4 regions of the Paenibacillus sp. LX16 genome follow, and region 1 is predicted to be linked to each of the others. Evidence: riboswitches for the same ligand, from Rfam matches in the RefSeq annotation. Region 1 holds a riboswitch; each other region holds the start of a gene.
What was found. Region 1 has a riboswitch for cyclic di-AMP ahead of T3H97_RS13815 (3D domain-containing protein). Riboswitches for the same ligand answer to the same signal wherever they lie in the genome.
Positions count from the first base shown of each region.

Region 2: it holds a riboswitch for cyclic di-AMP, as region 1 does, so the genes downstream of both, T3H97_RS20785 (TrkH family potassium uptake protein) here and T3H97_RS13815 (3D domain-containing protein) in region 1, are expected to answer to the same signal.
Region 3: it holds a riboswitch for cyclic di-AMP, as region 1 does, so the genes downstream of both, T3H97_RS00140 (resuscitation-promoting factor) here and T3H97_RS13815 (3D domain-containing protein) in region 1, are expected to answer to the same signal.
Region 4: it holds a riboswitch for cyclic di-AMP, as region 1 does, so the genes downstream of both, T3H97_RS00535 (C40 family peptidase) here and T3H97_RS13815 (3D domain-containing protein) in region 1, are expected to answer to the same signal.

Region 1 is NZ_CP141152.1:3,167,167-3,170,291, reverse strand. Features, by position in the region: gene T3H97_RS13825 (ABC transporter substrate-binding protein/permease) at 1-732, shown strand, start outside; gene T3H97_RS13820 (amino acid ABC transporter ATP-binding protein) at 719-1,441, shown strand; cyclic di-AMP (ydaO/yuaA leader) riboswitch at 1,672-1,846, shown strand; gene T3H97_RS13815 (3D domain-containing protein) at 1,853-2,521, shown strand; gene T3H97_RS13810 (polysaccharide deacetylase family protein) at 2,722-3,125, opposite strand, start outside.
Region 2 is NZ_CP141152.1:4,640,554-4,643,678, forward strand. Features, by position in the region: gene T3H97_RS20780 (potassium channel family protein) at 1-517, opposite strand, end outside; gene T3H97_RS20785 (TrkH family potassium uptake protein) at 624-1,964, opposite strand; cyclic di-AMP (ydaO/yuaA leader) riboswitch at 2,248-2,392, opposite strand; gene T3H97_RS20790 (CPBP family intramembrane glutamic endopeptidase) at 2,654-3,125, shown strand, end outside.
Region 3 is NZ_CP141152.1:28,816-31,940, forward strand. Features, by position in the region: gene T3H97_RS00130 (HD domain-containing protein) at 1-99, shown strand, start outside; gene T3H97_RS00135 (TatD family hydrolase) at 142-912, shown strand; cyclic di-AMP (ydaO/yuaA leader) riboswitch at 1,114-1,396, shown strand; gene T3H97_RS00140 (resuscitation-promoting factor) at 1,668-2,816, shown strand; gene rnmV (ribonuclease M5) at 2,963-3,125, shown strand, end outside.
Region 4 is NZ_CP141152.1:134,103-137,227, reverse strand. Features, by position in the region: gene T3H97_RS00545 (M1 family metallopeptidase) at 1-437, shown strand, start outside; gene T3H97_RS00540 (hypothetical protein) at 449-1,276, shown strand; cyclic di-AMP (ydaO/yuaA leader) riboswitch at 1,553-1,690, shown strand; gene T3H97_RS00535 (C40 family peptidase) at 1,696-2,196, shown strand; gene T3H97_RS00530 (GNAT family N-acetyltransferase) at 2,502-3,008, shown strand; gene T3H97_RS00525 (4a-hydroxytetrahydrobiopterin dehydratase) at 3,087-3,125, opposite strand, start outside.

The sequences.
Region 1 (3,125 bases):
GCGGACGGGTCGATTGAGAAGTTTTCCACAGAAGCGAGCGCGCTCTCAGCAGATCGACAGGTTTCTTCTAATAACATAGTAGACATTTTTTGGAAATACCGCAGTTTTTACGCTACGGGTATCGGCTACACTCTGTTGCTGTCTGCACTCGGAGTATTGTTTGGATTTATCATTGGTCTGATTGTATCCTTGCTGCGGATGAGTGGTATACGTATCATTGAGTGGTTAGGTACCACTTATGTGGAGATCCTGCGTGGCACACCTATGCTGGTACAACTCATGATCATTCACTACGGGGTTGCTTTGACGCTGGGTGTCAATTTTACTCCACTCCAGTCTGGTATAATCACATTGTCTCTAAATAGCTCGGCATATCTGGCTGAAATTTTCCGTGCAGGTATCCAGGCAGTAGACCGTGGACAGATGGAGGCTGCCCGTTCGTTGGGTATGGGACGCGGTAAAGCTATGCGTCATGTCATTTTGCCGCAAGCGTTTAAATCTATTTTGCCTGCTATCGGTAATGAGTTTATTACAATCATTAAAGAATCATCCATTATTTCGACCATTGGGATGGTGGATATTATGTATCAGGCCCAGGTCATTAAGAACATTACCTACGAAGGATTAAGTCCGTTCGTAATCGCAGCCGCTATTTATTTTGTAATGACATTCAGCTTGTCTAAGCTGCTGGGTTTATGGGAAAGGAAGTTGAGAGCCAGTGATCACCGTTAAACAACTGCGTAAATCGTTCGGTAAGAATGAGATTTTAAAAGGCATTGATATAGATATCGCCAAAGGTGAAGTCGTCGTCATCATCGGTCCCAGCGGTTCGGGGAAGAGTACGTTTTTACGTTGTATGAATCTGTTAGAACAGCCTACGGACGGGGAGATTTTGTTTGAGGGCGAGCCGATTACAGCTCGTGGCCATAATATTAATGTAACCCGGGAGAAGATGGGGATGGTGTTCCAGCATTTTAATCTGTTCCCGCATAAAACAGTGTTGCAGAACCTGACACTTGCACCAACACAGGTTAGAAGACAGTCAGGGAAGGAAGCGGAAAAAATTTCGCTAGAACTCTTGCGTACCGTAGGGCTTGAGGATAAGAAGAATACCTATCCGAACCAGCTATCCGGTGGTCAGAAGCAACGTATTGCGATTGCGCGTGCTTTGGCCATGCAGCCGCACGTAATGCTGTTCGATGAGCCGACTTCTGCATTGGACCCTGAAATGGTTGGAGAGGTTCTGGATGTAATGAAGAAGCTCGCCGAAGGCGGCATGACAATGGTAATCGTAACGCATGAAATGGGCTTTGCCCGCGAGGTAGGCGATCGAATTATCTTTATGGATAACGGTCAAATTGTGGAGCAAGGTACACCAGAGCAGGTATTTGGCAATCCAAGTCATGATCGAACCCGTGATTTTCTTGCCAAAGTATTGTAAGGAAGTGCTGATATAATCTAGAAAAAAAGTCCTCCGTTTGACGGAGGACTTTTTTTCTTTTTGTCACCATTTCCCCATACTTTCGTAACAAATATCGATTTCTTGATGACAAAATTGTAACGAGTATAGTATGATGTTCAAGGTTCCCAACATTTTCATGCGGATAAGGTTACAAAATTGTGATATTATGCAGTAAGCCAAAACTTACCGGGACAGCATGCGGTTATGACAAACGCTGAATGCTGGGTCCTAACTATGGGAAGTGCGGGGGACGTAACAATTGGCAGTCATTCCGATACGTCATAAGACGATGTGGAATATGCCTAGGGGTGAATTGCACAAGCATAGGGCTTCTCCTGAGTCCGAATCCGACAGCTAACTTCGCAGGCATAACAGAGGAGGTACATATCTTTGAAACATCTAAAACATATTGGTAAAACGATGAAATTTGCGGTGCTTGCCGCAGCTATTGCAGGGCTGGCACAGACAGCTGGAGTAGCGGATGCTGCTTCGCTTCACACTGCCAAAGAGGGCGATACCTTTTTTTTGCTTGCTCAACGTTATGGAGTATCGGTAGACGAGCTAACGAAGGCGAACCCAAACATTGCCTCCAACAATATATATGCAGGTCTGCAAATTAAGGTGCCTGGCGAAAAAAGTGTGAAGGCAGCTTCGGATTCGAAGCCGCAGCTTCTTACGGAGAAAGCACCAGCGAATGAGGGGCCAACGATTGAAGCGTGGGGTAAAACATTCAACTATAGCAAAATAGTTGACGTTAAGGCTTCTGCGTATTCTGCCGCAGCCGATGAGAATGGTAAATGGGGAGCAGTGGACTACTACGGCAATCCGCTTAAACTAGGTACAATTGCGGTAGACCCGAACGTCATTCCGATGGGCACGAAAGTGCTGGTTACAGGCTATTCCCACCCAGGTTTGCCGGATCATTCTTTTGTAGCTGTCGCTCGCGATCAGGGCAGCGCCATTACAGGAAAGCGGATTGATATCTTTATTCCTGGCAACAAATCATTTGTGAACGACTTTGGATTTCAAAATGTGAAGCTGTACGTTATTGATAAATAGCATTGTACGTATATACGGTTTAATTAAACATAATATATATTATGTAAACTTAATACCTGTATCCTACCGCATATAACTAGGTCGGACTCTTATCAGGGTCCTATCCGTAAAAAAAGGCTGTCTTGACGAGCAGAAAACTTCTGCTGGTAAGACAGCCTTTTTACGTTGCTTTAGCTAGTAGCTCAATCATAAACATATTGTTATTTCCGTTCCGATGTGTGGAGTAGCCGGGGGACTGTCACAAATTTGTAGCCCTTAGCTTTTAGAGAGTGAATTAGACCCGGCAGAGCTTGGACAGTGCCTTGCAAGTTGGAACTTTGACCTCCACCAGCGTGCATTAAAATAATAGAGCCAGGCCCTGTAGCTGGGATCACATTGCGCTGAATTTGTGTTTTACTTAGTCCCTTCCAGTCGAGAGAGTCTACATTCCAATTGACAATCATATAGCCATGACGACGTGCCCATTGGATTTGAGGCTCCGTGATTTCACCGTAGGGTGGACGAATCAACTTGGGGCGAAAACCTGCTCTGGCTTGTAAAATACGTTCTGTTTTTGTAATCTGGTTGCGAAAGCGTTCTGGTGTGGCCTTCCTAAAATCCGGAT
Region 2 (3,125 bases), 1.5 Mb from region 1:
AGCGGGTACGGGCATTTAGCTCTGCTAGCGTTTTGCCATTCAGACATGCAGGTACATTGAGTTCCACAATACTGTATTCCTTAGACAACTCCAAATAATCGAGCAAATTAGGCGTGACTAGCTGGTGAGCCACCCGGATACCCATATCCCGTTCTGGATAAATGATCCGGTCTACACCGAGCTTCTCTAACGCACGCCCGTGCAGCACAGATATGGCTTTGGCTACGACTTTTTTCACACCCAGCTCCTTCAGCAAAATGGCGGTGAGGATGCTTACCTGAATGTCATCACCAATAGCAACAATGCCACAATCGAAATTACGGATGCCCAGTGATCGCAACGAGTCTTCATCGGTAGCGTCCGCCACGACAGTATGTGTCAACATCTCACTCATACTGTCCACAACATCCTCATTCCGGTCAATGCCTAGCACCTCGCACCCCATATCCACCAATTGCAAAGCCAGGCTTGAGCCAAACCTCCCCAAGCCAATAACTACAAACTGCTGCGTTTTCATATCTACTCGAAAACTCCCTTATCTGAATCAATTTCATAAATGAGGATTTTGCAAAATCCTGAAATGATTAAACCCACGAAATGTATACTGCATATTATGAAATGATTCATCCTATAATCATTTTGCCTTCCGGATGACGATATAATTCTTTACCCTTTTTCGGCCCCAGTGCATAAGCTAGCGTGAGTGGGCCCAGTCTACCTGCAAACATCGTTAGGGTGATCACCAGCTTGCCTATGACTGTCAAATCAGGTGTAAGCCCCATCGACAGCCCCACCGTACCAAACGCAGACACCGTCTCGAACAAGATCATCAGAAAATGATGATCTTCAGTTGCCGACAAAATCATCGTTACCCCGATCACGAACAGCAACCCCAGCAGTGTAATGGTCAAAGCCTTGTAAATTCGTCCCTGCGCAAGTCGGTACTTGAACAGTACAATATCTTCCCGCCCCCGCAGCATCGAAATCACCGCTCCAATGAGCAGGGCGAATGTTGTGGTCTTAATCCCGCCTCCAGTAGAGCCAGGAGAAGCCCCGATAAACATGAGTATGATGATAAAAAACTGCGTAGCCTGCCGCAAGCCTGCAATGTCCAAGGTATTGGCACCTGCGGTACGGGGAGTAACGGACTGGAATAAAGATCCCAGTAGCTTACCACCCCAATCAAGCGAGCCCAGAGTCTTCGGATTCGTAAACTCAAATACAAAAATCACGAGCGTGCCGACTACAATCATAGCGCCCGTCATGCTGAGTACCACCTTGGTATGCAAGGACAGTCTCTTGCGCTTGCGATATTCTGCCAGGTCTGACATCACTACAAAACCAATGCCGCCAGAAATAATCAGAAACATTGCGGTAAAATTAACAATCGGATCATATACATAACCTGTCAAGCTACGAAATTCACCGAATAAATCAAAACCAGCATTGTTAAACATGGAGATGGCATGCCAGATTCCAAAATAAATCGCCCTGCCTACGGGCATATCAAAGGACCAGCGAACCGAGAATATCGTAGCGCATACGCCTTCAATAACCAGTGAGTACAGTAATACCTTACGGATTAACCCGACAATTCCCTCTACAGAAGTCTGATTCATCGCTTCCTGCAAAATGAGACGCTCCCGCAGGGAAATCCGACGCTTGAACACCAGTGCAATCAAGGTAGCCATGGTCATAAAGCCAAGACCGCCGATCTGGATCAGCGCAACGATGACAACTTGACCAAAAGTGGTAAAAAAGAGACCGGTATCCTTTACGACAAGCCCGGTTACACAGGTCGCAGAGGCGGCAGTAAACAAAGCGTCTATAAACGCAAGTGGTTTTCCTGTTGTATTAGAGATCGGCAGCATTAACAATAAACTACCTATTAGAATGATAATGGCAAAGCCCGCAACGAATATCTGCGGTGGAGAAAGCCGGAGCCAGCTTGCATTGGGATTCATCTATTCATCACTTCTCTCCTAATCCTTAAAACTATAAAAACAGTGATTTAATACGGTGTAAGCTCGCTACGCGTTCCATTTGATCTTCCGATCGTCGTTGCCCCTGAATTTTTTGATTTTTCCAAACCTTAAGTAACTATAATTAGCATTCCCTGAATACAGGAAGAATGCATGTCAAGCACTATTCGATCCCCCTGTGCTAATGGCGCGCAGCGTCCTTAACTCAGCAAACTTTTACACTTTTATACACACAAAAAAGACACCGGAAAACCGAGTGCCTGACTTGGTTCCTGCTCATAGCCTACGAGGTTAGCTGACGGATTCGGGCAGCACAGTATGCCCTATTTACACTTCCAGGATCGGTTGTAAAATTCACCCCAGTAACATGGTTCCCCCGTTTTCCCATAGAAATTCGGCTCAATTGTATATCATTACCTATGTATTTCATAGGCATTGCCTCAAGATTATAATCCTTCTATATCCAGAGCACAAAACCGATTTCGCCGAAAAAACGTGATATTGGCTTTATTTTGCGAATGGGCAACGTTTAATCGCAGCTTATCTTATTTTATTGGAACTTTAAAGTGCTTTCGCTCTATTTTCATGAATATCGCTGGTCTGTTGGCGGGAACCTGTGCAGTATGATATCTTTAATGGATGTTCTTATTTACAGATTAAGGAGGAAACTCATGAATCCTATCGGGAAACCGGTCGTGCTCACGGCCAACTTCAAAAAATTAGGCTTGCTGGGCGGGATTGGCCTGATTTGCTTTTTTATCTTTCAATTGCTTATTCCCTCGCTTAGCAATCCGAGTCCAGAATCAGTAATGAACGCAAAGGTCATCAGCAAACAAGAAGCGGTCATACACGCATTGGACTTCGCCCGCTCCGAGCTGGGCTATACTGAATCACAGCCAGAGGAGCCTGTCGTGACCTATCAGGCCGAAACAGATTTGTACGGTTATTTATCTAGAGAAAAACTGCTTCAACAGTACGACCGTACATGGAAAAAAAGTTACCCTTACGAAACCTTTCGGGTCGATCTGCCTGAATCCTCAGCGAAGAGCAAACTGCAAATTCATGTAGATTTATCCACTGGGAAGGTCGTAAGCTTTAAACGGATCACCTCCAACACCAATTACACACAGGCTGATATTTCTA
Region 3 (3,125 bases), 2.7 Mb from region 1:
CACCGAGGAAAATATCATATGTATTTTCCCCAGAATAAATTGAACGCGGTAAAAGACAGGCTTCCTGCCGAAATAAGGAATTATTTTGTCAAAGAATAGACAACTATATAGAAATGTAAGTAAAAAAAGGAGATGTAAGCCTTGGGTTTATTCGACACTCATACTCACTTGGATGCGCCACAATTTGACGAAGATCGTGAAGAAGTTATAGCACGTGCTGTCGAATCAGGAGTAACGCGGATGATCAATATCGGATTTAATCGTGAGACCATTCCATCCACCATGAAATTGGCCGAGACGTACGATTTTATTTATGCGGCAGTTGGATGGCATCCGCAGGATGCGATTACAATGCAGGAGGGCGATCTAGAATGGATTGCATCGTTATGCAGTCATAAGAAGGTTGTAGCCATCGGGGAGATCGGTCTGGATTATTATTGGGATACATCACCGAAGGATGTTCAGCATCGGGTGTTGCGAAGTCAAATTGGTCTGGCTCGTGAACTCAAAATGCCCATTGTTATTCATAACCGGGATGCCCATGAAGATATTGTTAAGATTTTGCGCGAGGAAAAAGCGAGTGAGATTGGAGGAGTCATGCACTCCTTTTCGGGTAGCTGGGAGACAGCCAAAATGGTGCTGGATATGGGATTTCACCTTTCCTTCGGTGGTCCAATAACGTTCAAAAATGCCAAGCAGCCAAAAGAGGTGCTCGCACAGGTGCCGCTGGACCGTCTGCTCATTGAAACTGATGCTCCCTATCTGACGCCTCATCCGTTTCGTGGGAAGCGAAATGAGTCTGCACATGTGAGACTGGTGGCAGAGGCTGCAGCCCAAATCAAGGGGATTACAGTGGAGGAATTAGTGTCAATAACGACCCGAAATGCCCTGGAACGATTTGACATTCAATGAAAAAGTGAAGAAATCGATCAAAATAAAGAGATAGACGAAGCTAATCATGAATTTGTTGCAGGAAACTCGAGAATATTACAATATTTTAACCGAATATTTTAAAAAATGTACTTGAAACCTGCTTTACAACATGCATAGAAACAGGATATCATCTTTTCAGTGAATTGTTGTTTGAATGTAAACATCAACAAGTCATTTCATGAACCAGTCTCGCTGAGTCCCTTTTACAGGGAACGGGGGAACCGATATGGCTTACAGTACGTCCGGCGTATGTGCAAGAAGGGAACGTCTCTTCCGCCAGCCGGCTCGACCTAAATTCTTTTCCCGGATGGGATTGAACAGGTGGAGGAGCCGTATTTCGATTTCTTTCTGGGTCTTCGGGGTGAATGTGAAGGCGACCGCCATGAGCGGTTGACCCAAGCTAGGGCGACTCTCTACGTCCGAACCCGACAGCTAACCCCGTAAGCGTAACAAGAGAGAAGCCATCTCGTGCATGAGTTTTCCCGCATATTCACACATGCCGGAAGCCACGAAAGAGCTCTCTAGTCTCTTTCTCTGGCTTTTTTTGTTGTGAATAAAAGAAAATCTGTCATCATACTGTGGTTAAACAGGGGAGGACAGCATGCCGCGAAGACGGGTACATGGTGCAGGACAGTCGTAGTTTGGGCTTGTCTTGTAGAAAATCTGTTATAGTCACGTCAAATCTCAACTATGTCTTACTCCAGACGGCGGGCTATGTAAGGAGGACGGAGGAAATGGGAATTTTCCAAAAAAAGGATACCCATGAGTCACGCTCATCCAGCATGTCTTACGTATTGCGTTGGAAGCAAGAGAATGTGCGCCAGGCTGCTTTGGTTGCTATTTTTCTAATCGCGCTAACGATTATGATTTCAATTCTGATGTACACGCAATCTAAAAAACAAGTCTTTTTTGTCATCGATGGCAAGGCGTCTGCGGTAGAAACCCGGGAATCCAAGCTTCAAGATTTGCTGAGCGAGCATTCCATTTCACTTCAGCCGCATGATACAGTTTCCATGCCGCTAAATGGAGCAATACAGGATGGGGATCGCGTAGTCATTAAACGTGCCAATCAGGTTAAAGTATCTTCAGGCAATGAGACGAAAAAGCTGTACACAACAGAAAATACAGTAGAAGGTGCCATTCGTACCTCGGGCTATAAATTATCGTCAACGGATAAAGTTTATCCTGCGTTGGATGCCTCTGTTTCGTCTAACATGGACATAAAAATCGTCCGTGTGAAGAAACAGCAGGTCGAACAGAAAAAACAGGTGCCTTATCAGGTCATCAAAACGGCCGATCCGAGTCTCTATAAAGGCGATAATCGGGTCATTCAAAGTGGCAAATCGGGTGTGGTAGTCCAGCACGTTCAAAAGGTATATCATGATGGAAAGTTGGTATCCAAACAGCTGGTTAACAAGGAAGTTGCACAGAACCGTGTGGATAAGGTCATTGCGGTAGGAACGAAGAAAAAACCGGTCGTTCTTGCTGCTTCCGTCGGTCCCAATGATGCGGTTAAGGCAACAACGGTTAGTTCGGGCAGTGCTGTCCGTAAAGCAGGCGTAAATTTTAAATATAGCAAAGTTTTACAAAATGTCTCCATGACGGCGTATTCCTCACAGGAGCCAGGTATCGGTACACGTACTGCATCCGGCGCACGTGTCACGGAAGGACGCACCATCGCGGTCGATCCGAGTGTAATTCCAATCGGCTGGTGGGTGTATATCGAAGGGGTGGGCTTCCGCCGTGCGGAGGATACCGGTGGCGCGATTAAAGGCCACAAAATCGATGTGTATTATGAGAGTTTGAGCCGAGCCAACCAATTTGGTCGTAAGCACGGTAAAACCGTATATGTTATCGGACCGGTAAAGCCTGAAATCAACTAAAACAGGTTGTGTATCTTGAGGGCAATGCGATAGTATTAACAACATAGTTATGCCATGCTAAGAAGAGGATATCCTCTTCTTATTTTGTTTTCAAAAGCAGGGAAAGATAAATATAGCTTGCTGTGTAGCAGTGGAGGGAAATGCAAATGATCAAGGAAGTGATCGTGGTAGAGGGCCGAGATGATACGGTGGCCATTCGCCGCGCTGTTGAAGCGGATACAATAGAAACTGGCGGCTCAGCCATTAATAAAATGACGCTGCGTAAAATTGCATTGGCGCAGGAGCGGCGGGGGGTCATCATTTTAACCG
Region 4 (3,125 bases), 2.8 Mb from region 1:
AGGATTTTCAACGTATCGTGGAGAGAGTCACCGGACGCTCATGGAGCCACTATTTTGAACAGTATGTATATGACGGCCAAATGGCGGACTTTTCAGTGGATCACATCACAAACCACAAGCTGGAGAATGGATATGAAGCAGTCGTGACGGTCAGCAAAAAAGGGGCGGATTATCCCAAGATCCCTGTCCAATTTACCTTCAAGGATGGGACAACGATATTCAAGGCTTGGGACGGCGCGGGCAAAAGCACAACTTTTCGGGTCAAAAGTACTTCTCCCGTTTCCTATGTAACCCTTGATCCTCTATATACCATTGCACTGGAGAATAAGCATATTAACAATAGCCTAAAGGCCGAATTGGACGAAAAACAACAAACCCGTTGGAGTATAAGTGTAACCAAGCTGTTGGAGACACTGCTTGGAAGTCTGTCATGGTGAGGTGTCTATAGATGCGGACTGTTATAAAAGAGGGCTGGGCGCTGGTGCGCATACGATTTTATATCGTTATCATTTTATTTCTGTATCGACTACTGTGGGGGGTGTTTCTCTATCGGCTGGTGCAGTCTGCCGTTATCCCGCTATTGCTCCGTTATCCTGATCAGGGTCAAAACGAGCTGGGACAGACCTTGTTTTGGATGGAGAGCCAGATTGCTCTGATGGACAGCCGGGAAGTACATGTGTATTTGTGGATACTACTAGGGGCGACTGTACTACGCATACTGATCACTCCCTTCATTAGAGCCGGAATATATCAAAGTCTGCATACCGATGCGACTGAACCGCAAAGCCTGTCCTTTTTCAAGGGTATGAAACGCCATGGCATGTCGTCGCTGTTGTATTACACCATTGAGTTGGGACTGCTGCTGCTTCCCGCCTTTTGGGTGGTACCGAGACTCTACCCTATTGTAGCAGGAGCGCTTCAATCTCCCTCTTATCTGCTGCATTTATTGCCCTATGTCATTGGATGGATGGCATACGGATGGTTCATTCGGCAGTGCATCCTGTATATGCAACTGGGTACTGTCGGTGGTCACACCATACTATCCTCCCTGCTCGCCTTCTTTCGCCAGCTCCTCCCAGCTGTCGGTATATCCCTTTTGCTCGGTGCTTGTGTGCTGCTGGTCTTCGGTCTATTTGGCACCGTGGCGATGATTTGGACTGGCATGCTGGCGCTCATTCTCCAGCAATCGTATCATTTTGTTACTAGTCTGGTCAGGCTGTGGCATATCAGTTCGCAGTACAGACTATGGCATACCGATATTTCCAGTAGAAGCTAAACCCTGCCTTTATGTTTTTTACTTCATTTCCGTCTGTCGAAAAACCCTGACTCATACCCGCGCAAACGACACATAACTGAATACTGTTAACAAGATCTGTTCCTGAGACATTAGGAGCAGATTTTTTTTGTAACTTTTTGCAATGAAACATTTGCCAAAGCCAGCCGTCTTTGTTACAATAATCGCAGTGAACTGATAGTAACAACTTTGTAATCTTTATTGTAACCTTTATCTCAAAAATAACGTTATTGTGAATACTGCTCTCCAAGGTGCACATCTTAAGTTAAGCCTAATTCCTGGCACCTAGGAAGCGGGGGAACCAGTTTGGGTGAATTGATCTCGCAACAGAGTGGTCATAGGGGAACCTTCTACCGAATCCTTAAGCTAACCTCGCAGGCATTGGAAGGGGTATATTTTTTTTGAAGAAGAAGCTAACGATCGCAGCTATGGGTCTTGCCATTGCCTTTACATCTTTTACATTCGGTGGCGGCAGTGCATATGCAGACTCCAAGATGGACCAGGTCATTCAAGATGCCAAAGGAACGAGCTACAGAAGCGGAGGCACTACACTCGAGGGATTCGATTGCTCCGGCTTCACAATGTACGTATTCAACAAACTGGGAATTAAACTTCCGCATCAATCCGGATCACAATTCAAAATGGGATCTTCTGTATCCCGCGATGAAATGAGACCTGGGGACCTGGTGTTCTTCAACACCACAGGAAGAGGCATTTCCCATGTAGGTATCTTCGTAGGTGAAGGGAAATTTGCCCACTCCTCGACTTCACGTGGTGTAGTAGTTAGCTCACTGAACGAAAATTATTACGCTAACCGCTATGTCGGTGCAAAAAGAATTATGAGCACAGACGCTTACCATTCTGTAGCTTCAGAAATTCCTGATGACGATAACGTAGAATAACTAACGCACAGCAAGCTAACCCTAGCCGCAATTTGATTCTGGCCGGAATCGAATTGCGGTTTTTTATGTCCACAACATCAGCAATTATTATCTTTACTGACGAACTGAGACCTCAAAAGGTTTCAATTTTAGCGAACATCGTCGGTTTTACCGTCACCGCTGGGGGAGCATATGAGCAGTAATTCCTTCTTATTGAATGTATACCCGACTTAGGTATGAAATAAACACGCTTGCCATTCCCCTGCAACTTGTCTACAATCTGTTGTTAATGATTGAAGTACCTGTGTAAAAGGAGGATGGAACACATGCCGGCCTCAATATCCAACTATCGGATCGTACCGATGGACGAGCATCAAGCGGCTGCAATCTGTGAGTGGCGCTATGATCCACCTTATAACATATACGGTTGGCTCCCCTGGGAACAAATGAAGGCGCTTGAAGTCGAATTTGGGAGTCCCACGCTTCGCCAAGAGCAATATGTTGCCGTACTGGATGAAGAGAATAAGCTGACGGGATTTGCTCAATATTTTCCTATGATCGGTGTGACCCGGCTAGGTCTTGGAATGCACCCTGACAGATGCGGACATGGCAAAGGATCAGATTTTGTCCGTGCCATTGCAGAGGAAGCTCAACGACGCAACCCGAAGAATGAAATTGATCTAGAGGTGCTCACTTGGAATGGGCGCGCTATCCGGGCCTACAAGGCGGCTGGATTTGAGCTTACAGATACCTATGAACGCCAGACTCCCGATGGCAAAAAACCGTTTTATTGTATGGTATATCGTCCCGACCACCCAACCCAGGTTCTATGATAAAAGCGCCTTCGGCATACAACCACGATGTTGTATAGCGAAGGCGCTTTTATCATCATACGACAGATCATTACAAGCTCAATGACTGCTGCGCATTTTTTCAAAGGCTTCATTATA